DNA from 3 places in the Enterobacter sp. AC1 genome. Region 3 is predicted to be linked to each of the others. Evidence: riboswitches for the same ligand, from Rfam matches in the RefSeq annotation. Region 3 holds a riboswitch; each other region holds the start of a gene.
What was found. A riboswitch is a leader RNA that binds a small molecule or an ion and turns the genes downstream of it on or off. The one in region 3 is predicted to bind thiamine pyrophosphate.
Positions count from the first base shown of each region.

Region 1: another riboswitch for thiamine pyrophosphate. It lies ahead of thiC (phosphomethylpyrimidine synthase ThiC); the one in region 3 lies ahead of thiM (hydroxyethylthiazole kinase).
Region 2: another riboswitch for thiamine pyrophosphate. It lies ahead of thiB (thiamine ABC transporter substrate binding subunit); the one in region 3 lies ahead of thiM (hydroxyethylthiazole kinase).

Region 1 is NZ_JBNDIZ010000005.1:619-10,621, forward strand. It holds gene purH (bifunctional phosphoribosylaminoimidazolecarboxamide formyltransferase/IMP cyclohydrolase) at 1-1,483, shown strand, start outside; gene purD (phosphoribosylamine--glycine ligase) at 1,499-2,791, shown strand; gene M2433_RS14920 (DUF1481 domain-containing protein) at 2,859-3,551, opposite strand; gene hupA (nucleoid-associated protein HU-alpha) at 3,563-3,835, opposite strand; gene M2433_RS14930 (YjaG family protein) at 4,022-4,612, opposite strand; gene nfi (deoxyribonuclease V) at 4,654-5,325, opposite strand; gene hemE (uroporphyrinogen decarboxylase) at 5,335-6,399, opposite strand; gene nudC (NAD(+) diphosphatase) at 6,438-7,211, opposite strand; gene rsd (sigma D regulator) at 7,307-7,804, shown strand; TPP riboswitch at 7,859-7,968, shown strand; gene thiC (phosphomethylpyrimidine synthase ThiC) at 8,047-9,942, shown strand; gene thiE (thiamine phosphate synthase) at 9,942-10,003, shown strand, end outside.
Region 2 is NZ_JBNDIZ010000009.1:1,206-11,208, forward strand. It holds gene thiP (thiamine/thiamine pyrophosphate ABC transporter permease ThiP) at 1-1,344, opposite strand, end outside; gene thiB (thiamine ABC transporter substrate binding subunit) at 1,320-2,303, opposite strand; TPP riboswitch at 2,335-2,435, opposite strand; gene sgrR (HTH-type transcriptional regulator SgrR) at 2,472-4,127, opposite strand; gene sgrT (glucose uptake inhibitor SgrT) at 4,216-4,368, shown strand; gene M2433_RS20415 (sugar efflux transporter) at 4,489-5,667, shown strand; gene leuD (3-isopropylmalate dehydratase small subunit) at 5,932-6,537, opposite strand; gene leuC (3-isopropylmalate dehydratase large subunit) at 6,548-7,948, opposite strand; gene leuB (3-isopropylmalate dehydrogenase) at 7,951-9,042, opposite strand; gene leuA (2-isopropylmalate synthase) at 9,042-10,003, opposite strand, start outside.
Region 3 is NZ_JBNDIZ010000003.1:290,842-300,844, reverse strand. It holds gene M2433_RS11185 (diaminobutyrate--2-oxoglutarate transaminase) at 1-1,212, opposite strand, end outside; gene M2433_RS11180 (LacI family DNA-binding transcriptional regulator) at 1,557-2,564, opposite strand; gene M2433_RS11175 (MFS transporter) at 2,803-4,044, shown strand; gene M2433_RS11170 (glycoside hydrolase family 32 protein) at 4,061-5,494, shown strand; gene M2433_RS11165 (YadA C-terminal domain-containing protein) at 5,732-5,926, opposite strand; gene M2433_RS11160 (AbiJ-NTD4 domain-containing protein) at 6,109-6,939, shown strand; partial or broken gene M2433_RS11155 (IS3 family transposase) at 7,046-8,157, opposite strand; TPP riboswitch at 8,370-8,466, shown strand; gene thiM (hydroxyethylthiazole kinase) at 8,502-9,272, shown strand; gene thiD (bifunctional hydroxymethylpyrimidine kinase/phosphomethylpyrimidine kinase) at 9,269-10,003, shown strand, end outside.

The DNA.
Region 1 (10,003 bases), on a different contig from region 3:
TACAGGTGGCACCGCTCGCCTGTTAGCAGATAAAGGTCTGCCGGTAACCGAAGTGTCCGATTACACCGGTTTCCCGGAAATGATGGATGGACGCGTCAAAACCCTGCATCCAAAAGTCCACGGCGGTATTCTTGGCCGTCGCGGTCAGGACGATGGCATTATGGAACAGCATGACATCGCGCCAATCGACATGGTTGTCGTTAACCTCTACCCGTTCGCCCAGACCGTTGCCCGCGAAGGCTGCTCTCTGGAAGATGCCGTAGAGAATATTGATATCGGCGGCCCGACCATGGTGCGCTCCGCGGCCAAGAACCATAAAGATGTCGCCATCGTCGTAAAGAGCAGCGATTACGAAACCATTATTAATGAGATGGATGCCAACGAAGGGTCACTGACCCTGGAAACACGTTTCGATCTCGCCATCAAAGCCTTCGAACACACCGCCGCGTACGACAGCATGATCGCCAACTACTTCGGTAGCCTGGTACCGGCTTACCACGGTGAAAGCAAAGATCCTTCCGGCCGCTTCCCGCGCACCCTGAACCTGAACTTCATTAAGAAGCAGGATATGCGTTACGGTGAGAACAGCCACCAGCAGGCTGCCTTCTATATAGAAGAAGAGGTAAAAGAAGCCTCTGTTGCGACCGCCCAGCAGGTTCAGGGCAAAGCGCTCTCCTATAACAACATTGCCGACACCGATGCGGCGCTGGAATGCGTGAAAGAGTTCAGCGAACCTGCCTGCGTTATCGTCAAGCACGCGAACCCATGCGGCGTTGCCGTGAGCACCTCCATTCTGGATGCCTACGATCGCGCCTACAAAACCGACCCGACCTCCGCATTCGGCGGCATTATCGCCTTCAACCGCGAGCTGGATGCCGAAACCGCACAGGCCATCATCTCCCGCCAGTTTGTCGAAGTGATCATCGCGCCATCAGCTTCTGAAGAAGCGCTGAAAATCACCGCGGCGAAACAGAACGTGCGCGTCCTGGTTTGCGGCCAGTGGGCGGAACGCGTTCCGGGCCTGGACTTCAAACGCGTGAACGGCGGCCTGCTGGTACAGGACCGCGATCTGGGTATGGTGACAGAAGCCGACCTGCGCGTGGTGACCAAGCGTCAGCCGAGCGAGCAGGAACTGCGCGACGCGCTGTTCTGCTGGAAGGTCGCAAAGTTCGTTAAATCCAACGCCATCGTCTATGCGAAAGAGAACATGACCATTGGGATAGGCGCAGGCCAGATGAGCCGCGTCTATTCTGCGAAAATCGCGGGTATTAAAGCAGGCGATGAAGGCCTGGAAGTGAAAGGCTCCGCCATGGCTTCTGACGCCTTCTTCCCGTTCCGTGACGGTATCGACGCGGCGGCTGCTGTCGGCATTACCTGCGTGATCCAGCCTGGTGGCTCAATCCGCGACGACGAAGTGATTGCCGCCGCCGACGAACACGGCATTGCGATGATCTTCACCGACATGCGTCACTTCCGCCATTAATTCCCGGAGCAGAAAATGAAAGTATTAGTCATTGGTAACGGCGGACGCGAGCACGCACTGGCGTGGAAAGCGGCTCAGTCTCCGCTGGTGAAAACGGTCTTCGTGGCGCCGGGCAACGCCGGTACCGCACTGGAACCCGCGCTGCAGAATGTGGCTATCGGCGTGACCGACATTCCGGCGCTGCTGAGCTTTGCCCAGAACGAGAAAATCGATCTGACGATTGTGGGCCCGGAAGCGCCGCTGGTGATTGGCGTGGTGGACGCGTTCCGCGCTGCTGGCCTGAAAATCTTCGGCCCTACGGAAGGTGCTGCGCAGCTGGAAGGCTCCAAAGCTTTCACCAAGGATTTCCTCGCACGTCATCACATCCCGACGGCGGAATATCAGAACTTCACCGAAGTGGAGCCTGCTCTGGCCTACTTACGTGAAAAAGGCGCGCCGATAGTCATCAAGGCCGACGGTCTGGCCGCCGGCAAAGGCGTGATCGTGGCGATGACGCTCGAAGAAGCCGAAGCCGCGGTTCAGGATATGCTGGCGGGCAACGCCTTTGGCGATGCAGGCCACCGCATCGTGATCGAAGAGTTCCTCGACGGTGAAGAGGCGAGCTTTATCGTGATGGTCGACGGCGAGCACGTTCTGCCGATGGCCACCAGCCAGGACCATAAGCGCGTGGGCAATGGTGATTCAGGCCCGAATACCGGCGGGATGGGCGCTTACTCCCCTGCTTCGGTCGTGACTGACGAAGTCCACCAGCGCACGATGGATCGCATTATCTGGCCAACCGTGAAAGGCATGGCGGCAGAAGGCAACACCTATACCGGTTTCCTTTACGCAGGTCTGATGATCGACAAGCAGGGTAACCCGAAGGTTATCGAATTTAACTGCCGCTTTGGCGATCCGGAAACCCAGCCAATCATGCTGCGCATGAAATCCGATCTGGTCGATCTGTGTCTGGCGGCCTGCGAAGGCAAGCTGGATGAGAAAACGTCGGAATGGGATGAGCGCGCGTCTCTGGGCGTGGTGATTGCTGCGGGTGGTTACCCTGGCAACTACAACACCGGTGATGAGATCCACGGCTTACCGCTGGAAGAGATTGAAGGCGCGAAGGTATTCCACGCCGGAACGAAACTGGCTGATGATGACCGCGTACTGACCAACGGCGGACGCGTGCTGTGTGCAACCGCGCTGGGCCATACCGTTGCAGAAGCGCAGAAACGCGCCTACACGCTGATGGCGGATATCCACTGGAACGGTAGCTTTAGCCGTCAGGATATCGGCTATCGCGCGATTGCGCGTGAGCAGGGCGAGTAAGGGAGCCGTCTTTACCCCTCACCCTAACCCTCTCCCCGACGGGGAGAGGGGACCGATCGCAATCCCATTAAAAATTTTTTTCTGTCGGCTGCCAGGTACAGAAGTCTTCGTTCGCCACCAGCAGCAGCTGAGAGCCTTCCGGCGCCTCAAGCCACGCCACACTCACTTCCATTGATGAATGACGCTGACGACGTTGAATATGTTCAGTCGCCCAGGATTCGAGCTCAGGCTTGGCAGTCTGCCCTTCGCAGGTCGTCACCGTCCCATCGGCATGCCAGCGCCCCTGGCGCAGCACGACGCGTCCCTGACGCAGCGCATCGCTGGTCTGGCGGATTTGTTCAGCACGATAGCGGTAGAGGGCGATTTGATCGCTGGAAAGCTGCTGTTTTTGACCGCTGACTTCACGCTGCATAAAGCTCAGCTCGCCATGGTCGTCAAAACGCACTTTCACGTGTTCGGGGGGCTTGCTATAGACGTTGAGTTCAATCAGCGTCAGGTCATCGCCCTGCCAGCGATATTCCGCGGTCGACGTATTTCCGTTATGCCACGGGCTAAAAGCAGAAAGCAGATGAACTTCATCGCCGGAATCTTTGCGCCAGATCCTGACCGCGCCCTGGTTGTCCGCGTAACCGCTGGCGGTAAACGGCGGCAGAGAGGTATCGTGGCTACAGGCTGACAGCAACAGCATGCCTGCCAGCGCGAGCGTTCCACGCCAGAAAGACAAAAGGGGCGTTGCCGCCCCTTCGCTAAAACTGTTCACTGCCACGCGTCTTACTTAACAGCGTCTTTCAGTGCTTTACCAGAAACAAATGCCGGCACGTTAGCTGCGGCGATTTTGATTTCTTTACCGGTCTGCGGGTTGCGGCCAGTGCGCTCAGCGCGGTGGTTCACTTTGAAGGTACCGAAACCAACCAGTTGCACAGCATCACCTTCTTTCAGAGACTCAGTAATAGCAGCCAGGGTAGATTCCAGAGCAGCTTTAGCCTGCACTTTAGACAGATCAGCCTTGTCCGCAATTACATCAATCAGTTGAGTCTTGTTCATAAGTTATCCTTTCAATGTGTTTATCGCTTGCTAAGCATCGAGTGCGACGAAAATGCCAAAAAAGCACTCTCCTGCATACACGCACCGATAGCCACTTTTTTTCGCCCCCCAAATGTAGACCAGACAAGGGTCGAAAGGGAAGAGTCGAGGAGCGACAAAACGGGCGTTATCTCAAGATTTATTGTCTCATTGGTTAAAAATTATACCAATATTACTCTCACCGGCCTCACGTAAGTCCGCGCGCAGCCCTTTTATCAGCTCAATATCGCGTTCTTCACACTCTGCCAGCAGGCGGAAAATTTCCCACTGAATATCCCATTCTTGCTCAACGGCCGGGTTTGCACGAAGCTCTTCGTCGGTCATTTCGCGTCCTTCCTGGGTCATTTCCAGCATCGCCACGGTAGTGATAGATGCCTTACTGACTTCGATAGCATGCTCCAGCGTTTCGCCGCTCAGACGTGAGTGAAGCAGCTCGCTTAACGCTACGCAGGCATCAATCGCCGGGTAGACGCCATAAAGGTCAAAATCATCCGCAGCCGGAATCGCCTCTTCCAGCTTTTCCAGCTGAGAGTCGAAATTCACCTTCGCGTCTTTCACCGTCAGCGTTTCCCAGATCAGGTCCAGAATTCGGCGATAAAGATGCCCATCGCCAAAGCCCGTTTGCTTGCAGAACGCGGCATAGTTGGGATACATGCGCTCGCACAGGCAAGCCATAAAGGTGACGTGCTGCCAGCTTTCCAGCTTTTCAAGGCGCAGGTGAATCGGGTTTTGTAGCATGATGATCTCTCGAATCGAAAATTAGGCGCAGTTTACCTGAATCATCGCTGAATTTCCTGCCAACGAACAAAAGCCGGACGCGATGAGGCCACGGCGTCTGCCCAGCGCGTCGGCTCCGGCAAGCGGTAGCCCCTCATACAACGCTGCACCCATGCCAGGGCGCTGTCCATGCTTACCCGATGCCCGGTAGCGATAAAGAGCGGGTTACAGCGGGCTTTGCTGCGCCAGACCCACGCCAGCTGCTCGCCTTTATGGATGAGCGGTGCCAGCGCGCCCGGCTCGGCGGAAAGGGGGTCAAACGCGCCACACAGGCGTTTCTTGGCGACGCCAATGGTCGGCATATCCACCAGCAGCCCAAAGTGGCTGGCAACGCCTAAACGGCGCGGGTGTGAGATACCGTGTCCATCGACAAACAGCAGGTCAGGTTTTTGCGAGAGCTGCTCCCACGCTGCCAGCAGCGCGGGGTATTCGCGGAAGGAGAGAAAACCGGGGATATAGGGCATGGTGGTGGCGATACGCGCCACCTTGTATTCCACCAGCTCAAGCGAAGGGTATTTCAGGACCACCATCGCCGCTCGCGTTACTTCACCACCCTGCTCGAATCCGACGTCTGCTCCGCCAATGTACTGCGGAGGATCCTTATCCAGACGATCCTCGCGGATCACCGATGAAGCCAGTTCGATTTGCTGAGCGCGTAGCGACGCGAGATCCATAACCACTCCTTACTTGTGATACTGGGCAGAAAGCCGATGCACCGCCTCCACAAAGACGCCAGCGTGTTCTGGCGGCACATCCTGATGAATGCCGTGGCCGAGGTTAAAGACGTGGCCTTCACCCTGGCCGAAACCAGACAGTATAGTCGACACTTCTTCTTCAATGCGGGCAGGCTGAGCATAGAGCATGGAGGGATCCATGTTTCCCTGCAGCGCCACTTTGTCACCCACGCGGCGGCGGGCATCGGCGATATCGGTAGTCCAGTCGAGACCCAGCGCGTCGCAGCCGGTTGCCGCCATGGCTTCCAGCCACTGACCGCCACCTTTGGTGAACAGCGTTACCGGCACGCGGCGACCTTCGTTCTCGCGCAGCAGGCCGTCGACAATTTTGTGCATGTAGTACAGGGAGAACTGCTGATAATCGCGCCCGGTCAGCACACCACCCCAGGTATCAAAAATCATGACCGACTGTGCACCCGCTTTAATCTGCGCGTTGAGGTAGAGCGTGACGCTCTTCGCCAGCTTGTCGAGAAGCGCATGCAGGGCCAGCGGCTCGGCGTACATCATCTTTTTAATCATGGTGAAGGCTTTGCTGCTGCCGCCTTCAACCATATAGGTCGCCAGCGTCCACGGGCTGCCGGAGAACCCAATCAGCGGCACGTCGCCTTTCAGTTCGCGGCGAATGGTGCGCACGGCGTTCATCACGTAGCCCAGTTCACCTTCCGGATCGGGGATTGGCAGCTTATCCACGTCGGCTTTGCTTTTGATTGGGGAGGTGAAGCGCGGGCCTTCGCCGGTTTCGAAATAGAGCCCAAGGCCCATGGCATCCGGAATGGTCAAAATGTCCGAAAAGAGAATGGCAGCATCCAGCGGGAAGCGGCGCAGCGGCTGCAGCGTGACTTCGCAGGCCAGCTCGGCGTTTTTGCACAGCGACATAAAATCACCCGCCTGCGCGCGCGTGGCTTTGTACTCTGGCAGATAGCGTCCCGCCTGGCGCATCATCCACACCGGGGTGACATCAACGGGCTGGCGCAGCAGCGCACGCAGATAACGATCGTTCTTCAGTTCGGTCATTTTTGCAGTTCCTTAAGCGTCATGGCCTCAGTGTAACACTACTCATACTCGGCCCGACACATCGCCACGGTATCTTCTATCAGCCGACGCGCTACGGTGCCCGGCGGAGGCAACAGCGGTAAATCATCATAGCGATACCAGTTCGCTTCCAGCAGTTCTTTCTGGTCGATAACAATTTCACCGCTGTCGTAATCGGCCATAAAGGCTGTCATCAACGACTGCGGGAACGGCCACGGCTGAGAGGTGACGTAGCGCAGGTTTTTGACCTTAATCCCGCTCTCCTCCATCACTTCGCGCGCCACCGCCTGTTCCAGCGTTTCGCCCACCTCGACGAAGCCGGCCAGCACGGTGTGAATGCCGTTGCGATGACGGGTGTGCTGCGCCAGCAGGATGGAATCCTCCCGGCGGATAGCGACGATAATGCACGGCGCAATCTGGGGATAGTAGCGTTCGCGGCAGTGGCTGCAGAGCATCGCCCACTCGGTTTTGCTCCGGTGCATGGTATGACCGCAGTAGCCGCAGTATTTATGCGAGCGGTAAAACTCCGCCAGCTGCACGCCGCGCCCCGCCAGCTGGAACAGACCCACGTCCAGATCCAGCACCTGGCGCACCGATCCCATATCCTGGCGGCGAGGCTGTTGGATCAACCACACCGCATCCCCCTGCCATTCGCCGATCTTCAGCGCAGGGAGTCCCACAAGATCGAACGCCTCTGCTGCGCCATAAGGGATCTCTCCGCCAGGAAGCCATAATTTTTGTTCGTGACTGACGATCCACCAACCCAGATCTGATTTTTCAATAATACGATCCATATCTATTGCACTACCTTCGCTTCACTGACATGTTGTTAGCATTGTGGTTACATTTTGGATAAGCAGATTCAATCCTAAACCTTGCGGAGTCGACCATGTTAAACCAGCTAGAGAGCCTGACTGAGCGCGTTAGAGGAAGTAACAAACTGGTGGATCGCTGGCTACACGTGCGCAAGCATCTACTCGTGGCTTATTACAATCTGGTCGGTATTAAGCCTGGCAAAGAATCGTTTATGCGACTGAATGAAAAATCGCTGGATGATTTTTGTCAGGGCCTGGTCGACTATCTGTCCGACGGCCATTTCAATATTTATGAACGCATTATCCGCGAAATGGAAGGGACAACGCCGTATTTAGCGGCCAGCAAACTCTATCCGCTGCTGGAAGCCAACACCCAGCAGATCATGGATTACTACGATTCCACGCTTGAGAACGCCATCGATCACGACAACTATCTTGAGTTCCAGCGGGCGCTTTCCGACCTTGGTGAAGCGCTGGAAGAGCGATTCACGCTGGAAGATAAGCTGATCGCCCTGGCCCTGGATAACGGCCTGGATGTCAGCCACGAAGATAACATCGTGCGCCCTGCTTGAGTTCTTAATCGTTAACGAGTAATTTACAACCATTCGCCCCTCTCACGAGGGGGATTTTTCTTGTCGGAGTGCCCAGTGTGAAAGCACGGGCTGAGACCGTTAATTCGGGATCCGCGGAACCTGATCAGGCTAATACCTGCGAAGGGAACAAGAGTCACACTGCTGTTGTATCGCCCCCGGGCGATCCTCTCTTGCTTCATCCGTCGTCTGACAAGCCATGTCCTTCACTTTTGGAATGAGCTATGTCTACTGCAAAACTGACCCGCCGCGAACAGCGCGCACAGGCCCAACGCTTCATTGATACCCTGGAAGGCACCGCTTTCCCGAACTCTAAACGCATCTACATTTCCGGCTCGCAGGCCGATATCCGCGTCCCGATGCGTGAAATCCAGCTTAGCCCGACGCTTATCGGCGGCAGCAAAGATAACCCGCAGTATGAAGACAACGAAGCCGTACCGGTGTATGACACCTCCGGCCCGTACGGCGATCCCTCTGTGACTATCAACGTCCAGCAGGGTCTGGCAAAGCTGCGCCAGCCGTGGATTGATGCACGTAACGACTGCGAAGAACTGAGCGTGCGTAGCTCTGCATATACCCAAGAACGCCTGGCCGACGACGGTCTGGACGAGCTGCGCTTCGCCGGGCTGCTGACGCCGAAACGCGCCAGAGCGGGCAAACGCGTGACCCAGCTGCACTATGCGCGTCAGGGGATCGTCACGCCGGAGATGGAGTTCATCGCCATCCGTGAAAACATGGGCCGTGAGCGCATCCGCAGCGAAATACTGCGCCACCAGCATCCGGGCGAGGGCTTTGGCGCTCGCCTGCCGGAGAACATCACGCCGGAGTTTGTGCGTGATGAAGTGGCCGCCGGCCGCGCGATTATCCCCGCCAACATCAACCACCCGGAATCCGAGCCGATGATTATCGGCCGCAACTTCCTGGTGAAGGTCAACGCTAACATCGGCAACTCGGCCGTTACCTCCTCCATCGAAGAAGAGGTGGAAAAGCTGGTCTGGTCAACGCGCTGGGGCGCGGACACGGTGATGGACCTCTCCACAGGCCGCTATATTCACGAAACCCGCGAGTGGATCCTGCGTAACAGCCCGGTCCCAATCGGCACCGTCCCGATTTATCAGGCGCTGGAGAAAGTGAGCGGCATTGCTGAAGACCTCACCTGGGAAGCCTTCCGCGACACGCTGCTGGAGCAGGCTGAACAGGGGGTAGATTACTTCACCATTCACGCGGGCGTACTGCTGCGCTACGTGCCGATGACGGCGAAACGCCTGACCGGTATTGTCTCGCGCGGCGGCTCCATCATGGCGAAGTGGTGCCTCTCGCATCACCAGGAAAACTTCCTCTACGAACACTTCCGCGAGATTTGCGAAATCTGTGCCGCGTACGATGTCTCTCTGTCGCTGGGCGACGGCCTGCGTCCGGGCTCCATTCGCGATGCCAACGATGAGGCGCAGTTTGCCGAGCTGCACACGCTGGGTGAACTGACCAAAATCGCCTGGGAGTATGACGTGCAGGTGATGATTGAAGGCCCGGGACACGTGCCGATGCAGATGATCCGCCGCAACATGACGGAAGAGCTGGAGCACTGCCACGAAGCGCCGTTCTATACCCTGGGGCCGCTGACCACCGATATTGCGCCAGGCTATGACCACTTCACGTCCGGGATTGGTGCGGCGATGATCGGCTGGTTCGGCTGCGCCATGCTCTGCTACGTGACGCCGAAAGAGCACCTCGGCCTGCCAAACAAAGAGGATGTAAAGCAGGGGCTGATTACCTACAAAATTGCCGCCCATGCCGCCGATCTGGCCAAAGGCCATCCGGGCGCGCAAATCCGCGATAACGCCATGTCGAAGGCGCGTTTTGAATTCCGCTGGGAAGACCAGTTCAACCTGGCGCTGGACCCGTTCACCGCCCGCGCCTATCACGATGAGACCCTGCCGCAGGAATCGGGCAAAGTCGCACACTTCTGCTCCATGTGCGGACCGAAATTCTGCTCGATGAAAATCAGCCAGGAGGTGCGCGACTACGCCGCCGCGCAAACCATTGAAGTGGGCATGGCGGACATGTCTGAAACCTTCCGCGCCAAAGGTGGCGAAATCTACCTCAAAAAAGAGGAGGCGTAATGTACCAGCCCGATTTCCCACCCGTTCCCTACCGTTTAGGACTCTATCCGGTGGTGGACAG
Region 2 (10,003 bases), on a different contig from region 3:
TTGCCAGCCCTTCATCCCCAGCGACTGACAGAGCAAACTGTAGCGGCCGTTGACGTCGCGCATCGGATTTTCCAGCACCTTGAGCGCGTAAGGAATGGCCATCAGGGCGTTGGTGAAAATCACAATACCGTCGGCGCTTTCCGGCAGGCCGATGGTGCTGTTGAACAGCAGGAAAAAGCCCGTCGCCAGCACGATCCCCGGCATGGCCAGAATCAGCATGCCTGTCAGCTCCAGCGCGTGCCCGGCTTTTGGCGCCTGTCGGGCATGCAGTTCGCGGCTGCTCCACAGCAGCATCATGGTCAGCGTGACGCACAGCAGCCCTGCGGCCAGTGCAATACGAAGTGAGGTTCCGGTGGCCTGCCAGAGGATAGGCTGTTGCAGGACGGACAGGAGATTGAGATTAAGACCGTCAACGATAACGGCCATTAGTGGCGGCAGCAGCAGCAGGAGCGCCAGTGCGATCAGGGCAAAATCGGTGATGCGGCTGTGCAGGCTGTCCTGCGGATCGCGCCAGCCGGTTATTTGATTGCTGCCAGTGGGAATGGCTTTACTCAGCCGCTGGCTCAGCAGCACCAGTGCAAGACAGCATCCCATCTGCACCATCGCCAGCAGCGCGGCGCGCCCGGGATCGTAGTCGTAACTCAGCGCCTGGTAAATCGCCAGCTCAATGGTCGTCGCCTGCGGTCCGCCGCCGAGCGAAAGCACGGTGGCAAAGCTGGCAAAGCAGAGCATAAAGATTAATGCCGCCACGGGGGGAAGCTGGCGGCGCAGCCACGGCCATTCGACAAAGCGGAAGAATGACGCGCCGCGCATGCCAAGCTGGGCGGCAATCTGACGCTGTTCGCCGGGAATGTTCTCCAGCGCCTGCAAAAAGAGTCGCGTCGCCATCGGCATATTGAAAAACACGTGCGCCAGCAGAATGCCCTTCAGCCCGTAGGGGGAGAATGTCCATTCAAGACCAAGCTGACTCCACAGGTAAGCCAGCCAGCCCTGGCGACCGTAAACGCTCAGAATGCCAAATACCGCCACCAGCACGGGCAGGATCAGCGTCATGGCGCACAGGCGCAGCAGCGCCTGCCTGCCGGGGAAACGCCTGCGATAGAGCGCGCGCGCAAGAAAAATAGCCGGGATCACCGACAGCAGGGCAGAAAGAAACGCCTGCCAGAAGGAGAACCGGATCACGTGCCAGAGGTAGCTGTCGTGCCAGAGGGCGAGAAGGTCGCTCTCCGGTGCGTTAAACCACAACGCAAGAAAGGCCCCCAGGCTGACCGCCACCATCACTACGGCGGCGAGCAGCCCGGGCAGTAACCAGCCGGGAATCAGCGGCTGACGGCGCGTTGCCATTCACTTACCCATGCTGCACGCTGCGCGGCGACCTGCTGCGGCGTAAATTCCAGCGAGGTTTTTGGTTTGGTCAGCTGCTCGAAACCTGCCGGCAGCGCAACGTTCGTGACGGGATACATCCAGTTACCTGCCGGGATGGCGTTCTGGAACGCGGGCGAAACCATAAATTTCAGGAACTTTTCTGCGAGTTCCGGCTGTTTGCTGGCGACGGTGCGCGCGGCCACTTCCACCTGCAGATAATGCCCTTCAGCAAAATCAGCAGCCGCGTAGTTGTCTTTCTTCTCGGCGATAATGTGATAGGCCGGAGAGGTGGTGTAGCTCAACACCAGGTCGCTTTCGCCTTTCAGGAACAGGCCATAGGCTTCGCTCCAGCCTTTGGTCACGGTGACGGTTTTGGCGGCCAGTTTTTGCCACGCTTCCGGCGCTTTATCGCCGTAGACCTTTTGCATCCACAGCAGCAGGCCCAGACCCGGCGTACTGGTGCGCGGGTCCTCATAAATGACGCGCCATTTCTGGTCGCTTTCTACCAGCTCTTTCAGGCTTTTCGGCGGGTTTTTCAGCTTGTTTTTGTCGTAAACAAAAGCAAAGTAGCCGTAGTCGAACGGCACAAAGGTGTCGTTTTTCCAGCCGCCAGGTACGTTAACGGCATCTGCCGCTACGCCGCTTTTGGCAAACAGTTTGGTTTGTGAGGCAGCGTCCAGCAGATTGTTATCCAGCCCGAGCACCACGTCGGCTTTACTGTTTTTACCTTCCATGCGCAGACGGTTGAGCAGCGAGACGCCATCTTCCAGCGCCACAAACTTCAGTTCGCAGTTACAGTCAGCTTCAAAGGCTTTTTTGACGACCGGGCCAGGGCCCCAGTCGGCAGAAAAAGAGTCGTAGGTGTAGACCGTCAGAACGGGCTTAGCAAAAGCAGGCAGCGCAAACAGCGCCAGCAGGGGAAGAGCTTTTTTTAACACTTTGCACCTCAAAGTTGAGTGGCAAAGGATTTTGAGCGACAGCCTCAAATCCCTTCGCCGGCGTTATCCGGATCAGGTTCGACGGGTATTATCTCAGCGCACATCTGTGATGCAGCACCCCGTTGAGAACGGCGCTATTGTAATGATTTGGTGAATATTACGAAAGCGTTATGGTTCCGGCGGCGCAAACCAGGCCGATTTGAAATCAAACCAGCCCAGGGTGTTCATCCGCAAACCGCGCATGCTGCGCTGTCCCTGGATCATCAGCCAGTGGTGGATCAAGGGGACGATCGCCTGTTCAGACAGCAGCTGCTGGCACCATACGGCAAGATTCATTTCGCCTGCACGCCACAGGGCTGCATCCTGCTGCCAGTCGCGGTGGATGCAGTGCTGGATCAGCGGGACCTCATACAGGTGTGAGAATAATGAAAAATCGAGCGGCAGGGTGAAGTTGGCGCTGTTCAGCCAGATATCGCTGGTAAGTTCCCCCTGGTGCCATTCGTCATAGTTCACTTCCCTGATGTCCAGCCTGACACCTTCTGCTGCCAGCAGTCTGGTCATGATCCTGGCGATAAAACGATGCTCCACGTGTTCGCGGTAGTAGGTCAGGGTGATGGATTCCAGGCCTGCGGGTTTATCGCAGTGCGCCGGGCGGGCGTGGTGCCAGCGCGGAAGCAGGCCGTACGCCGGGAACCAGTAGGTCTGGTACTGCTCTTCCGCGTGGTAGATCAAATTGGAGGGGGATAACACGTGGCTGATCCACTTACGTACCTCATGGTTTGCCCCGCGATGGGTTCGGCCATCAAACAGCAGATAATAGCATCCCTCCTCCAGGCGACTCTCCACGGCTTTTTCTCCCGTGGTTGGGCCTTCCAGCGTCAGGCCGGCGCTCAGCTCTTCATTCAGATCCGGCAATACCCACACGTTTACTTCGTCGATCAGCGCCCGATAGCCAAAATAGTCATCGAACGCGCGGATTTTCAGCTGGTTATTATTATTGCGGGAGACCGAATAGGGGCCGGTGCCAACCGGCTGGCTGGCAAAATTGTTCATCGACTCCCACTCGCCGGGCAAAATCATTGACGGCACATAGCCCAGTAGCCAGGGAAGCCACTTGTCCTGCTGGGACAGTTCAATATCCAGCGTCCACGCCGTTGGGGAGTGAACGCGCGAAATATGCGAGTAGAGCGGCAGCTTGCGGACGCGTTCCAGAGAGGCGATGACGTCGCGCATCTCCAGCTCGCGGCCGTGGTGAAAGTGGATGCCGGGGCGTAAAAAGAATCGCCAGTGAAGAGGAGAAAGCTGCTGCCAGTGGTGCGCGATATCCGCTTCCAGTTCCCCATTTTCCTCATTTATCCGCGTCAGCCCGCTGAAAATTTGCCGGGCCATATGGGTTTCTGAGCGGCGTAAGGCCGTGCCGGGCAACAGATTTTTCATCGGCCGATAGTAGAGGACCCGCAGGATGTGGCGGCCCTGGCGGAAACTGCGTCCGAGGTGCGAAACCAGCATCTGGCGCACGGCGGCTTTGTCGCCCACCAGCTGTACCAGCTGGTCAATTCGGTCCTGCTCCAGCAGGTCTTCGGCGCGCTGCTGCTGCAGCGCCAATCCGGTATAGAGGAAGGTCAGGCGCGAGCGTTTGCCGCGTCCCGCCTCCGCTTCCCAGCTTAACCAGCCCTGCTGCTGCATGGTATTGAGCAGCGTGCGCATATGGCGGCGGGAACAGCTAAGCAGGTCGGCCAGCTCGTTCAGCGTGGTCTCCTGCGATTGCCCCTCACAGCACTGCCAGAGGCGGATGAATTGTTGTTGCAGTCGACCGGAAGGCATAAAAGGGGAACTCCTGACAAAAAATCAGCAATTTATTAATCCCTATATTAAGCCAATAATCCTTACCGATGAAGTGAGGAGGTAAATTATGAAGAGGTCTACCGCACGTCAGTTTTATCAGCACTATTTTTCAGCGACAAAAGGAACGTCCTGGCTGGCCCGCCAGTGTGCAGAGCAACGGCTGAAAATTCTGGAAGACCTGATGCAGTGGGACGTTACGAAACCGACCTCTTCTCGCTAACTCGCCTCGATCATGTGTGACTGAGTATTGGTGCTAATCACCCGCCAGCAAAATGTTTTTGCTGGCTTTTTTCGTTTATTCTTTCACCCGGTTTCGATTCGCTTTCACAAGGACTTGCGCATGCTCTGGTTGATGACGATGGGGCGACGCCTGAACGGCGTCTATGCCGCTTTTATGCTGGTGGCCTTTATGATGGGCGTGGCGGGGGCGCTACAGGCGCCGACGCTGAGCCTGTTCCTCAGCCGCGAGGTGGGCGCGCAGCCGTTTTGGGTGGGGCTGTTTTATACCGTCAACGCCATTGCCGGGATCCTCGTTAGCCTCGCGCTGGCGAAACGATCGGACAGCCAGGGCGATCGCCGCAAGCTGATCCTCTTTTGCTGCGCCATGGCCGTAGGCAACGCGCTGCTCTTTGCGTTCAATCGTGATTACCTGACGCTCATTACCTGTGGCGTGCTGCTGGCGTCGCTGGCGAATACCGCCATGCCGCAGCTTTTCGCCCTGGCGCGTGAATATGCGGATAACTCGGCGCGGGAAGTGGTGATGTTTAGCTCGGTGATGCGTGCCCAGCTCTCGCTGGCGTGGGTCATCGGCCCGCCGCTGGCCTTCATGCTGGCGCTGAACTATGGCTTTACCGCCATGTTTTCCATTGCGGCAGGGATTTTTGTCATCAGCCTGGCGCTGATTGCTTTTGCGCTGCCGTCCGTGGCCCGGGTCGAGCAAACGACGGATAAACCGATGACTCAGGTGAGCGGCTGGCAGGACAAAAACGTCCGCATGCTGTTTATTGCCTCCACGCTGATGTGGACCTGCAACACCATGTACATCATCGACATGCCGCTGTGGATCAGCAGCTCACTGGGCTTACCGGACAAGCTCGCCGGGATCTTAATGGGTACCGCGGCCGGGCTGGAGATCCCGGCGATGATCCTGGCGGGTTATTACGTTAAGCGTTTCGGAAAGCGTCGGATGATGATCGTCGCGGTGGCGGCTGGGGTGCTGTTTTACGCGGGGCTGATCTTTTTCCATTCGCGCGAAGCGCTGCTGGTGCTGCAGCTGTTCAACGCCGTGTTTATTGGCATTGTCGCCGGGATCGGCATGCTTTGGTTCCAGGACCTCATGCCAGGCCGCGCCGGCTCGGCGACCACACTTTTTACCAACAGTATTTCGACGGGGGTAATTCTGGCGGGGGTGATTCAGGGGGCGCTGGCGCAAAGCTATGGCCATGCCTCGGTTTACTGGATGATTACGGCGATTTCGGTGGTTACGCTTGGGCTGACCTGCCGGGTCAAAGACGTTTGATTCTGGAAGACGGCTTCACGAAATGGAACGACTTTCTGACAGGTACGAAGAAGGGGAATAGAGTGCGTGGCGGGTGCTTGAGGCTGTTTGCCTCAGGCTTTCGCAAGAGGCAAACAGTGGAGAGTCCCACATCAAAACTGATGGGGAGACCAACTTCACAACCCACATTGCGAGGTTAGTCTCTTCATTGCCGAAAAGCAATAAGGAGGCTGGAATGCCAAAACGTAGTCAAATCAATGGCCCGCTTTTTGCGGGCCATTGCCTTTAGCTCATAAACGCAGGCTGTTTTTTCTCGTACGCTGAGATGGCGTCTTCGTGCTGGAGCGTCAGGCCAATACTGTCCAGACCGTTCAGCATGCAGTGACGACGGAACGCATCAATGCTGAAGCTGTAGGTCTTATCTCCGCCCTTCACCACTTCTGCTTCCAGATCCACTTCAAACAAAATACCCGGATTCGCCTGCACCAGGGCGAACAGCTCATCAACCTGTTCGTCGCTCAGCGTGACGGGCAGAAGCTGGTTGTTGAAGCTGTTGCCGTAAAAGATATCGGCGAAGCTCGGTGCGATAACCACTTTAAAACCGTAGTCGGTCAGGGCCCACGGCGCGTGTTCACGGGATGAACCGCAGCCAAAGTTTTCCCGCGCCAGCAAAATGGATGCGCCTTTGTATTCCGGGAAGTTCAGAACGAACTCCGGATTAGGCACTTCACCTTTGTCATCCAGGAAACGCCAGTCGTTAAACAGATGTGCACCAAAACCGGTACGCGTGACTTTCTGCAAAAACTGCTTAGGAATGATTGCATCAGTATCGACGTTAGCGGCGTCCAGGGGGACAACCAGGCCCGTATGTTGGGTAAATTTCTCTGCCATGATTGTCTCCTTATTTCAGGCTGCGAATATCGGCGAAATGGCCGGTGACTGCCGCAGCGGCGGCCATTGCCGGGCTGACCAGATGGGTGCGCCCACCGCGGCCCTGACGGCCTTCAAAGTTACGGTTACTGGTGGAGGCGCAGCGCTCGCCCGGATTCAGGCGATCGTTATTCATGGCCAGGCACATGGAGCAGCCTGGCAGGCGCCATTCGAAGCCCGCGTCGATAAAGATCTTATCCAAACCTTCGGCTTCCGCCTGGGCTTTCACCGGACCGGAGCCTGGAACAACCAGAGCCTGCACGCCCGGTGCCACTTTACGGCCTTTTGCAATTTCAGCGGCGGCGCGCAAGTCTTCGATACGGGAGTTGGTGCATGAGCCGATGAAGACTTTATCAATGGTGACGTCGGTCAACGGAACGCCAGGTTTCAGCCCCATATAGGCCAGCGCTTTTTCCGCACTGGCGCGTTCGACCGGATCGGCGAAGGACGCCGGGTCAGGGATGCTGTCGTTGACGGAAATCACCTGGCCCGGGTTGGTGCCCCAGGTCACCTGCGGGGCAATCTCTTCTGCCTGCAGGGTAACCACGGTATCGAAGCTGGCACCGTCGTCGGTTTTCAGAGTTTTCCAGTACGCGACAGCAGCGTCAAAATCCTGACCTTTCGGCGCGTGCAGACGGCCCTTCACATAGCTGAAGGTGGTGTCGTCTGGCGCGACCAGACCGGCTTTTGCGCCCATCTCAATGGCCATATTGCAGAGGGTCATACGGCCTTCCATGCTCAGCGCCTGGATGGCCTCGCCGCAGAATTCCACCACGTGGCCGGTACCGCCTGCGCTGCCGGTTTTGCCAATGATCGCCAGCACGATGTCTTTTGCGGTGATGCCCGGCGCGGCTTTTCCCTTCACTTCAATCTTCATGGTTTTGGCGCGACCCTGTTTCAGAGTCTGCGTTGCCAGCACGTGTTCAACTTCAGAGGTACCAATCCCGAACGCCAGGGCGCCAAACGCGCCGTGCGTCGCGGTGTGGGAGTCACCGCAGACGATGGTCATGCCCGGCAGGGTAATCCCTTGCTCCGGCCCCATTACGTGGACGATACCCTGATAAGGGTGATTCAGATCGTACAGCTCAACGCCAAACTCGTTGCAGTTCTTAATCAGCTCCTGCATCTGGATACGCGCCATCTCACCGGACGCGTTAATGTCTTTGGTCTGGGTGGAAACGTTGTGATCCATCGTTGCGAAGGTTTTGCCCGGCTGACGAACCGGACGCTTGTGCGCGCGCAGGCCGTCAAACGCCTGAGGAGAGGTCACCTCGTGTACCAGATGTCTGTCGATATACAGCAGAGGGGTTTCGTTTGGTGCCTCGTAAACAACGTGCGCATCAAACAATTTTTCATATAAGGTCTTGGCCATGATTACACCCCTTGCGCGACATAGCGGGCAATAATGTCGCCCATTTCATCAGTACTGACTGCCGCCGTGCCGCGTGCTAAATCACCGGTACGGACGCCTTCTTCTAACGCCCGGTTAATGGCGTTCTCAATTGCGGTTGCTGCATCACCTGCATCCAGGCTGTAGCGCAGCAGCAGGGCCAGAGAGAGGATCTGCGCAATCGGGTTAGCAATGTTTTTACCTGCGATATCCGGCGCGGAGCCGCCTGCCGGCTCGTACAGGCCAAAGCCCTCTTCGTTCAGGCTTGCAGAAGGCAGCATGCCCATGGAGCCGGTAATCATTGCGCATTCGTCCGAGAGAATATCGCCGAACAGGTTCGAGCACAGCAGGACGTCAAACTGCGACGGATCCTTGATCAGCTGCATCGTCGCGTTGTCGATGTACATGTGCGACAGCTCAACGTCCGGATACTGCTTCGCGACTTCACTGACGATTTCGCGCCACAAAATGGAAGACTGCAGCACGTTCGCTTTATCAATGGAGGTCACTTTATGGCGGCGTTTGCGCGCAGACTCAAACGCGATATGGGCGATACGTTCAATTTCGAAGCGGTGATACACCTCGGTGTCGAACGCTTTTTCATGCTGGCCGCTGCCTTCGCGTCCCTTTGGCTGACCGAAATAGATCCCGCCGGTCAGTTCACGCACGCACAGAATGTCGAAACCGTTGGCGGCGATATCCGCGCGCAGCGGGCAGAATTCTTCCAGACCCTGATACAGCTTCGCCGGACGCAGGTTGCTGAACAGCTTGAAATGTTTACGCAGCGGCAGCAGCGCGCCGCGCTCTGGCTGCTCTGCAGGCGGCAGGTGTTCCCATTTCGGGCCACCGACGGAACCAAACAGCACGGCATCGGCATTTTCGCAGCCTTCCACGGTCGCTTTCGGCAGTGGCGTACCGTGGTTATCAATCGCAATACCGCCCACATCGTAGTGGCTGGTGGTAATTTTCATCGCAAAACGCGCGCGAACGGCTTCCAGTACTTTCAGCGCCTGTGCCATCACTTCCGGACCAATACCGTCGCCCGGTAACACAGCAATATGGTAATTCTTCGACATTACACGGTTTCCTTGTTGTTCTCTTTATTCTGAGCTTTGCGTTGCAACTCTTTTTCGACTTCGGCGGCGCGCCAGATGTTGTTCAGAACATGCACCATCGCTTTTGCGGAGGATTCGACGATATCGGTCGCCAGACCCACGCCGTGGAAACGGCGGCCATTGTGGGTAACAACAATGTCGACCTGACCCAGTGCATCTTTACCGTGGCCCTTGGCCGTCAGGTCATATTTCACCAGCTCAACGTCGTACTCGGTGACGCGGTTGATCGCCTGGTAGATGGCATCGACAGGGCCGTTACCGTTAGCGGCTTCTGCTTTAATTTCATCACCGCAGGCCAATTTGACCGAGGCGGTGGCGATGTTGCTGGAGCCGGACTGCACGTTGAAATAATCCAGACGGAAATGCTCTGGCTCTTCCTGCTGCTTATTAATAAAGGCCAGCGCTTCCAGGTCATAGTCGAACACCTGACCTTTTTTGTCGGCCAGCTTCAGGAATGCGTCGTACAGCTGATCCATGTTGTAATCGCTGTCCTGATAACCCATCTCTTCCATACGGTGTTTTACCGCCGCACGGCCGGAACGGGAGGTCAGGTTCAGCTGCACCTGGTTCAGGCCGATGGATTCCGGGGTCATGATTTCGTAGTTTTCGCGGTTCTTCAGCACGCCGTCCTGGTGAATACCGGAGGAGTGCGCGAAGGCACCGGTACCAACAATTGCTTTGTTGGCCGGAATCGGCATGTTGCAAATCTGGCTGACGGTCTGGCTGGTGCGCCAGATTTCGTTGTGATTGATGCGGGTGTGCACGTCCATAATATCTTTGCGCACTTTGATCGCCATGATCACTTCTTCCAGCGAGCAGTTACCTGCGCGTTCGCCGATACCGTTCATTGCGCCTTCTACCTGACGTGCACCAGCGTGTACCGCGGCGATGGCATTGCCAACGGCCAGGCCCAAATCGTCAT
Region 3 (10,003 bases):
CAGTGCAGACAGCTCGCCGTCGCCCGGGAAGCAGCCCATGTGGTCAGCGGCTTCGTGCGGCTTAACGATCTCGATACCGATCATCATGCCCAGACCGCGAACGTGGCCGATAACCGGATAACGTTTCGCCATCTCTTTCAGCTGGCCTTTCAGCCATTCGCCTTGTGCCGCGACTTTGCCCGCGATGTTCTGGTCTTTCAGGATTTTCAGCGTCGTCAGACCGGTTGCCATCGCCAGCTGGTTGCCGCGGAAGGTACCGGTGTGGTGACCTGGCGCCCATGCATCGAACTGCTTTTTGATACCGAGCACGGCCAGCGGCAGACCGCCACCGACAGCTTTAGACATCACGATGATGTCTGGCTCGATGCCAGCGTGTTCGAAGGCGAAGAATTTACCGGTACGGGCAAAGCCAGCCTGAACTTCGTCGAGGATCAGCAGAATGCCGTGTTCCTGAGTCACTTTACGGATGCGCTGCAGCCACTCAGCCGGAGCCGGGTTCACGCCGCCTTCGCCCTGAACCGCTTCCAGAATGACGGCAGCAGGTTTACGCACGCCGCTTTCAACGTCGTTAATCAGGTTATCGAAGTAATAGGTCAGCGCTTTCACGCCCGCTTCGCCACCGATACCCAGCGGGCAGCGGTACTCGTGCGGGTAAGGCATGAACTGCACTTCTGGCATCATACCGTCAACCGCTTCTTTCGGAGACAGGTTGCCGGTCACGGACAGCGCGCCGTGAGTCATGCCGTGGTAACCACCAGAGAAGCTGATGATACCGCTACGGCCGGTCACTTTTTTCGCCAGCTTCAGCGCCGCTTCAACGGCGTCAGCACCGGATGGACCGGTGAACTGCAGGCAGTACTCTTTGCCCTGACCAGGCAGCAGAGAGAGCAGGTATTCGGAAAACGCGTCTTTCAGAGGCGTTGTCAGATCCAGGGTATGTAACGGCAAGCCGCTGGTAATGACATTTTGGATGCTTTTCAGCACATCAGGATGGTTATGGCCAAGCGCAAGGGTGCCTGCGCCTGCTAAACAGTCAAGGTATTCTTTATTATCTGCATCGGTGATCCATACGCCTTCTGCTTTAGTGATGGCTAAAGGCAGTTTGCGCGGATAACTCCTGACGTTAGATTCAAACTCGGCCTGACGGGCCAGATAGGTTTCGTTGCTTTTGTGGGCATCTACGGTGTCAATACGGACTTTATCCGTCATCATATCACTCCTACAACCGCCGCTTCGTTATGAGCCACGATTGAATAAAAAGTTAAAAAACAGATGGGGGCCTGAAAAAAACGCCGCCAATATAGAGCCTTTTGCCACGGGGCTCAATGGTTAATTTGTTTACTGTTTTGTGACACGAGGCGCAGGGGAAGGATTATCCCCGTTTTCAGAAAGGAAGTTGTACTTTATGGCAAATAAAAACAGCCTGTTACGTGCTTTCTGCTATGACGGTAAAAACATAAAAAAGAGTGTGACAAATCGTGCCATTCGCTCACTGAAAAGGAGGGTGACCGCCTCGTTAGCACGCTTATTTCTGCGACAGGTGCAAAAAGTTGTGGTCATGATGGATGCGCAACGGAATTACGCATTAAAAATGGGCTCTCAACGCGCGTGGTTTCGCGATGGGTTTCACCGTTAATAATATGCAGGGCGCTCAGGCGGCCAATTTCATAATGCGGCAGCTGAACCGTTGAAAGAGGCGGAAGAAAGAGCTCTCCGATGCCCACCATATTGTCATAGCCGATAACCGCGATATCTTCAGGGATGCGAAGCCCTTGCGCCAGCAGGGTCTGGTACACCATCAATGCGATACGATCGTTGCCGCAGATAACGGAGTCGAACCGGGGAATGCCTTTCTGAATGCGCGCCCGCACGGCTGACGGAATGTCGCGATAGTGCTCGTCCCCGAATGCCATGTAGCTGTGTTCCAGGCTGTCCGGGTCGAGCCCCGCTTCACGGCATGCGCGCTCCAGCCCCCGGCGGCGCCGGGTTGTGGCCAGATGGTCCGCCGGTAAATGCAGGCACAGGGGCTGTCGATAGCCCTCGGCGAGTAACGCCTGCACGGCGGCGTACTGCCCCTGTTCATCATCAGGGATATAGCTGGCGACCTGTTCACCGACGCTTTCGCAGTTGGCCAGCACGCAGGGAAGGGTGAGGAGCTTGGCAGGGAGAGGAACCTGGCGTAATCCCATTGTGGTGTAAATAATCCCGTCCGGGCGGTGGGAGAGCAGCAGATCGACGATCGCATCCGGGTTGTCATCGGTAAACATATTCATGACGAAGCTGTTCCACCCGTGCATCCGGGCGGTCTCTTCTATGGACAGCGTAATCTCCACCGAGAAGGGGGTCGTCACCGTATCAAGCGCCAGCACGCCGATGGTTTTCGGTGAGGCATGCGCGCCGCGTATTTTCTTGGCGGAAAGATCGGGTACGTAGCTGGTCTGCTCGATAGCCTGCTGTACGCGCGCCAGCGTTTCCGGCTTAAGGCGCTCCGGGCTGTTAAGCGCGCGTGAGACGGTCATCAGCGATACGTTAGCCAGCTTTGCGACGTCCTTCAGGGAAGCCATTTTCTTACTCCGTTAATGCCACGTGTTAAAGAGTATACAACTAAGTGACTGATGTAAAAGGAAAGGGTATGCAGTAGTGGTGTCAGACAGACATCAATGATGAATAGTCGATCGCGATCTCACTTCTGTAATGTTAACGTTAACTTTCGTGATTAACATCATGAATCTGATCTAAATCGCATGAGGAATGTTTAATGTTAACGTTACCATCGCGCCATTACTCCAACATGAGAATGTCATGATGAAAACGCATCACTCTCACAGCTACCCCTTATTGAGCGCATTACTGTTTTTCTTTTTTGTCACCTGGTCTTCTTCCGGCTCTTTGCTGTCCATCTGGCTTCATCAGGAGGTGGGCCTAAAAGCGGGCGATACCGGCATTATCTATGCCGTGCTTTCTGTCTCCGCGCTTTTCGCTCAAATCTGCTATGGATTCATTCAGGACAAACTCGGTCTGCGCAAAAACCTGCTCTGGTTTCTGACCAGCCTGCTCATTCTTTCTGGTCCGGCCTTTTTGCTGTTTGGCTATCTGCTGCAGATTAACGTTTTACTCGGCAGTATTTTCGGCGGGATTTATATCGGCCTGACGTTTAACGGCGGGATAGGGGTACTGGAGTCCTATACCGAGCGCGTGGCCCGCCAGAGCCAGTTTGAGTTCGGCAAGGCGAGGATGTGGGGATCGCTTGGCTGGGCGGTAGCAACCTTTTTCGCGGGGCTCCTGTTTAACATTAATCCGAAGCTTAACTTCGCCGTCGCGAGCTGCGCAGGGCTGGTGTTTTTTGTTTTGCTGGCGCGTCTCAGGGTCTCTTCCGCTCCGCACGCCATGCAGGAAGCGGTGTCCGGCGGTAAGGTCACGCTGGAAGATGCCTTGCGCCTGCTGACGCTGCCGCGGTTCTGGGCGCTGGTGTTTTTCGTTATCGGCACCTGTATTTATGGCGTTTACGACCAGCAGTTCCCGGTCTATTTCTCCTCCCAGTTCCCGACCTTACAGGAAGGGAACGCCATGTACGGCTATCTCAACTCCTTCCAGGTTTTCCTTGAGGCGGCGGGTATGTTCTGCGCGCCATGGCTGGTGAATCGCCTTGGCGCGAAGAATGGCCTGATTGTCGCGGGCATGGTGATGGCAATGCGCATGGTGGCATCGGGGCTGGTTGAAGGGCCGGTACTGATCTCCATTACCAAGCTACTGCACGCGGTTGAACTGCCCGTATTGCTGGTCTCAATCTTTAAATACAACAGCTTACATTTTGATAAACGGCTCTCTTCCACCCTCTATCTGGTGGGCTTTGCCTGTACAAGCTCGGTAATTGCCTCGGTCCTGTCGCCGCTGGCCGGTTACAGCTATGAGAAATACGGCTTTGCCCAGTCCTATCTCATTATGGGGCTATTAGTGTTCAGCACCACGTTTATCTCCATCTTCCTGTTGCGCTCGGGTAAGTCCTCTTCTGACCCGCTCATGACGCAACCTTCCACCATCTGATTGAAAGAGTAGAGAAATGACGTATTCCATTACAAAAGCAGAGCAGGAACTTCAGTCCAGACGCGAAGGGCTTAACCTGCGTTGGTATCCGCGTTACCACCTCGCTGCACGCGCTGGCTGGATGAACGACCCAAATGGCCTGGTCTGGTTTGACGGCTGGTATCACGCTTTTTACCAGCATCATCCGTACTCCACCCAGTGGGGGCCCATGCACTGGGGCCATGCGCGCAGCAAGGATTTAGTTCACTGGGAACACCTTCCGGTTGCGCTGGCGCCGGAAGGACCAGAAGACAAGGACGGCTGTTTTTCCGGATCGGCAGTGGTGGATGGCGATACGCTGGCGCTGATATACACCGGACATAAATTCCACGGCGATCCGGATGATGAGGCGAATCTCTACCAGGTGCAGTGCCTGGCGACCAGCCACGACGGCATTCATTTTGCCCGGCAGGGAATGATTGTTGACACGCCGCCTGGCCTGCATCACTTCCGTGACCCGAAGGTGTGGCGTGAAGGGGAGAGCTGGTACATGGTTGTTGGCGCGCGGGACGGCGAGACGGGCCAGGTGCGCGTTTATCGTTCTGCCGATCTGCGCGCGTGGCAGGATATGGGCGTGCTTGCGGTGGCAGAAAAAGAGATGGGCTACATGTGGGAATGCCCCGACTTTTTCACCCTCAACGGTAAACGCGTGCTGATGTTTTCACCTCAGGGGATGGCGGCAGAAGGATTCGAAAATCGCAATCTTTTCCAGAGTGGCTATCTGGTGGGCGATTGGCAGCCCGGTCAGCCTTTTGTGCATGAAGGTGAGTTTGTGGAAATGGATCGCGGGCATGATTTCTATGCGCCACAAAGTTTCCTCACGCCTGATGGCCGCCGTATCGTTATCGGCTGGCTGGACATGTGGGAATCCCCGCTGCCGGAACAGGAGGACGGCTGGGCAGGCATGCTCTCTTTACCGCGCGAACTGACGCTTGGCGCGGATAACCGTCTGCAAATGCGGCCGGCCAGAGAGGTCGAAGGTCTTCGGGGCGCGTGGTTCCCCTGGCCGGTTAGCACGCTTAACAATCAGCAGATGACTCTGCTGGAACGCTGCGACGCGATGGAGGTGATTCTGCAGTGGGATTGTGCTAACAGCACTGCGGAACAATACGGTATCCGACTTGGAGCCGGGCTACGCGTCTATGTTGATGCGCAGATGCAGCGCCTGGTGCTGGAGCGACACTACCCGCAGTACGGCCTGTGCGGTACCCGTAGCGTCACGCTCGATATGAGCGGCACGCTAAACCTGCGCCTGTTCGTTGACAGCTCTTCCGTAGAGGTGTTTGTGAATGACGGAGACGCCTGCCTTAGCAGCCGTATTTATCCTGATGAAGATTGCCGCGAGCTGGCGCTGTTTGCCTGGACCGGGACGGCGGCGCTTATCGATGCCGGGGCCTGGCAGTTAGGCTAACAGGGGCTTACGGCGTTTTAGTCATGCCAGCAATGATAAAAGGCGACCGGAGTCGCCTTTTGTATCTATTATAAAATATAACCTAAGGGCTAATGCTCAATGTTAAAAAATAGAGTTTCGTCAGCGGCCACAAATAAAGTACGCCTGGTACATAAAACCTAACCATGCTCCAATGACGATAAATGTCAGGTACATTACAACAGAAATAAAAATATATTTTGCCATGCTGATTACGTATTAAAGACCGATCCCCACACCTACTGAAGCACCCATGTTATTAGCGGTATCATCAGAGAAACTGACTTTCGCGATGGTATGTGAATTGACTTTCACGGAAGCCCCGACGGCAAGGGCGCTTTCACTGTTGTACGTTGCGCCGCCAGCGGAGAACATGACGCGCTGATTCGTTTGTACCTGCGGTAAACCGGCCATCGCCATGGCTCCGGAGATACCGGCGTTTGCCTCTTTTTTGTTATTGTCTATGAGAAAACTGGTACGGGGATAACAATACGATATCTCCACACCTTCCCTCTATCCGTTGTATGCCATATCATTGATGGACTTGACTGGCGTTAAACGCTTCATAACTAACACAGCGATAAGGCATATAAGCGATGGCTAGACCGTTTTCTCAAAGATATGGGCACGTTAAAGTTTCAGAGGTAATTCAGGTAGACAGTATTACTAAAGACTCCAGAATGGCTATGTGGAACTGCATCCATGAGGAGCTATTGAGGTATAGAAGTCAGACCAATGATACTATAGAAAATATTGTTAGAAGTGTATGGGTTAATTTTTTAAAAAATGATTCGTCTAAAGTACCAATATACCGTTCTACCGTAGGTGCCCCAGATTTAGTAGGGGAGGTTAAGAGGGCTATAATTAGCGCTCCTTGGTATCATGTTTACGACCTTATTGAGTTTATTGTTAATGAAACTCAAGGGACAAGCTTCGATGATTTATCAATATATTTGAATTCTGTTTTCAAATCCGAAGGGTTAGCATACTCCATTATTGAGGGTATGGTTGTTCCTGTGTCCACCTCTGTTGAGGTTGAAAGCATACAAGAAGGTATTGACACTGGCAGTGATTCTTCAAGAAAACATTTCGAATGTGCATTAGAGTTACTTTCTAACAGGGAACAACCTGACTTTAGAAACTCAATTAAAGAATCTATTTCTGCTATTGAATCCCTCTGCAAAAAAATCTCCGGTAATGATAAAGGAACTCTTGGAGATTGCCTTAAAACTATTGAGGATAAAGGGCATATTCATCCAGCAATGAAACGGGCCTTCCAACAACTATACGGATATACAAGTGACCAAGGCGGAATACGTCACGCTTTAATGGATGGAAGTGAAGAGCCAACCTTAGAGGAAGCTCGTTACATGTTGGTTATCTGTAGCGCGTTCAGTAATTATCTTATTTCTAAGATGAGTGATTAATTATCATAATGCGAGGCTAATAAAGTCTCGCATTTTAATGCATCTGCTGTACATTTTCATCTCCTCCATAGCTTGCCTGACCTGCCCCGAGTATTAGATACAACCGTCAGTTAGTCATGTCGGTTTGTTTACCTTCACATTTTCCATTTCGCCACCGTGCGGCAAGCTCTGGTTGTGTCTGATAATTCAGTGCCGAATGTGGCCGACACTCGTTATAATCCTGCCGCCAGTCGTTAATGATTTTCCTGGCGTGAACGATATCGCTGAACCAGTGCTCATTCAGACATTCATCGCGAAATCGTCCGTTAAAGCTCTCAATAAATCCGTTCTGCGTTGGTTTACCCGGCTGGATTAACCGTAACTCAACACCATGCTCAAAGGCCCATTGATCCAGTGCGCGGCAAGTGAACTCCGGTCCCTGGTCCGTTCATAACGTTGCCGGTTAGCCTCGAAACAGTGCAATACTGTTCAGAATACGCGTGACCTGAACGCCTGCAATCCCGAATGCGGTGATAATTGTCAGACACTCCTTCGTGAAGCCGTCCACATAGGTCAGGCACTTGATCCTGCGACAGGTGTCCAGCGCTTCCATGACGAATTCCATTGACTAGGTCAGGTTGGGTGCAGCCGGACGGAGCAGCGGCAGACGCTCCGTTGCCAGGCCTTTACGACGCCGTCTGCGTTTTACGCCCAGCCCACTGAGATGATAAAGGCGGTACACGCGCTTGTGATTAACATGAAGGCCTTCACGGCGCAGTAACAGCCAGATGCGGCGGTAGCCAAAACGCCTGCGCTCGAGTGCCAGTTCAGTGATGCGCCCTGATAAATGCGCATCAGCCGCCGGATGCTGAGCCTCGTAGCGGCAGGTCGACAGAGACAAACCTATAAGCCTGCAGGCATGAAGTTGCGACAGACCGGTCGCATCACACATAAACTTAACGGCTTCCCGCTTGTGGTCTTTCGTCAGTGCTTTCGCCCCAGAGCCATCTGAAGTGCCTCCTTATCAAGCATGGCTTCGGCAAGCAGCTTCTTGAGTCTGGTGCTCTCTTACTCAAGCGACTTCAGGCGTTTAACCTCCATACCGCCATACTACTTGCGCCAGTTATAAAAAGGTGGCGTGGGAAATGGCGTGCTTAAGACAGAGCTCAGGGCAGAAACCCCGGCTTCAGTCTTGCGGAGAATATTGATGATCTGTTCGTCGGAAAAACGCTTCTTCATGGGGATGTCCTCATGTGGCTTATGAAGATATTACTTACATCGAGGTTTATTAATCAACGGGTAGCAGGTCAGTGATAATCGCTGTGTTAAAACTAGTATAAAAGTGAAATAGTGCGTTGCTCCTTCTGCGTGAAGAAACGATGACCGGGAAGGCGGGCTTGTGCTAACGAGCCACTTACCTTAAGCTGGCGAGAAATCAGAAGATTGTTTTACCAAATGACTCGGGGTGCCCTTCTTTATGAAGGCTGAGAAATACCCGTATTACCTGATCTGGATAATGCCAGCGTAGGGAAGTCAGATGCCTTCCCGGTCATCGCTTCTTCACGCAAGGCAGGAGCGAAACTATGCAGCCTGACCTGCTCGATTTACACGTTTTACACCACTTCCGAACCCGTTCTCCGCTTACCCATTGTATGACCAACGATGTCGTGCAGACCTTTACGGCTAACGTTTTGCTGGCGCTTGGCGCATCCCCGGCGATGGTGATTGAGGCCGAAGAGGCCGAACAGTTTGCCGGGATGGCCGATGCGCTGCTGATTAACGTTGGCACGCTGACGTCGCCGCGCGCCCAGTCGATGCGCCGGGCGATTGAGGGCGCGGTGGCGGCAGGAAAACCCTGGACGCTGGACCCGGTTGCCGTCGGCGCCCTGGCGTTCCGCACCCGTTTTTGCCATCAAATTCTCGCCCTGAAGCCGGCGGCCATTCGCGGCAATGCCTCCGAAATTCTGGCCCTTGCCGGCATGAGCGCGGGCGGGCGCGGCGTTGATACCACCGACACCGCCGCCAGCGCGGTGCCTGCTGCCGAGGCGCTGGCCCGCCAGATTAATGCCATCGTGGTCGTCACCGGTGAGGTGGATTACATCACGGACGGACAACGAACCCGCACGGTCACGGGCGGTGATCCGCTGATGACGCGCGTGGTGGGCACAGGGTGCGCGCTCTCTGCCGTTGTGGCGGCGAGCTGCTCGCTGCCGGGCGATCGGCTGGATAACGTCGCTGCCGCCTGCGGATGGATGAAGCGGGCCGGAACGATCGCCGTTGCGCAGTCTGGTGGCCCGGGCAGTTTTGCCAGCGCGTTCCTGGATGCGCTGTACACGCTGGAGGAGCAGGCATGAAGCGGATTAACGCACTGACCATCGCCGGCACCGATCCCAGCGGCGGAGCAGGCATTCAGGCCGACCTGAAAACGTTCTCCGCGCTTGGCGCGTACGGCTGCTCGGTCATTACCGCGCTGGTGGCGCAAAACACGCGCGGCGTGCAGTCGGTCTACCGTATCGAGCCTGATTTTGTCGCCGCGCAGCTGGATTCGGTGTTCAGCGACGTGCGCATCGATACCACCAAAATCGGCATGCTGGCCGAGACGGATATTGTTGAAGCGGTGGCGGAACGGCTTCAACGCTATCAGGTGCAAAACGTGGTGCTGGATACCGTCATGCTGGCAAAAAGCGGTGACCCGCTGCTCTCCGCTTCCGCCGTTGAGACGCTGCGCAAAAAGCTGCTGCCGCAGGTGGCGCTCATTACGCCAAACCTGCCCGAAGCCGCCGCGCTGTTAGGTGCGCCGCACGCGCAAACTGAACGCGAGATGAAAGAGCAGGGGAATGCGCTGCTGGCAATGGGCTGCGGGGCGGTGCTGATGAAGGGCGGGCATCTGGATGACGCGGAAAGCCCGGACTGGCTCTTCACCCGCGATGGCGAGCTGCGCTTCACCGCGCCGCGCGTGCAGACCAAAAATACCCACGGCACCGGGTGCACGCTCTCTGCCGCGCTGGCGGCGCTGCGCCCACGGCATGAAAGCTGGGCCGATACGGTGCAGGAAGCGAAAGCCTGGCTCTCGGCGGCGCTGGCA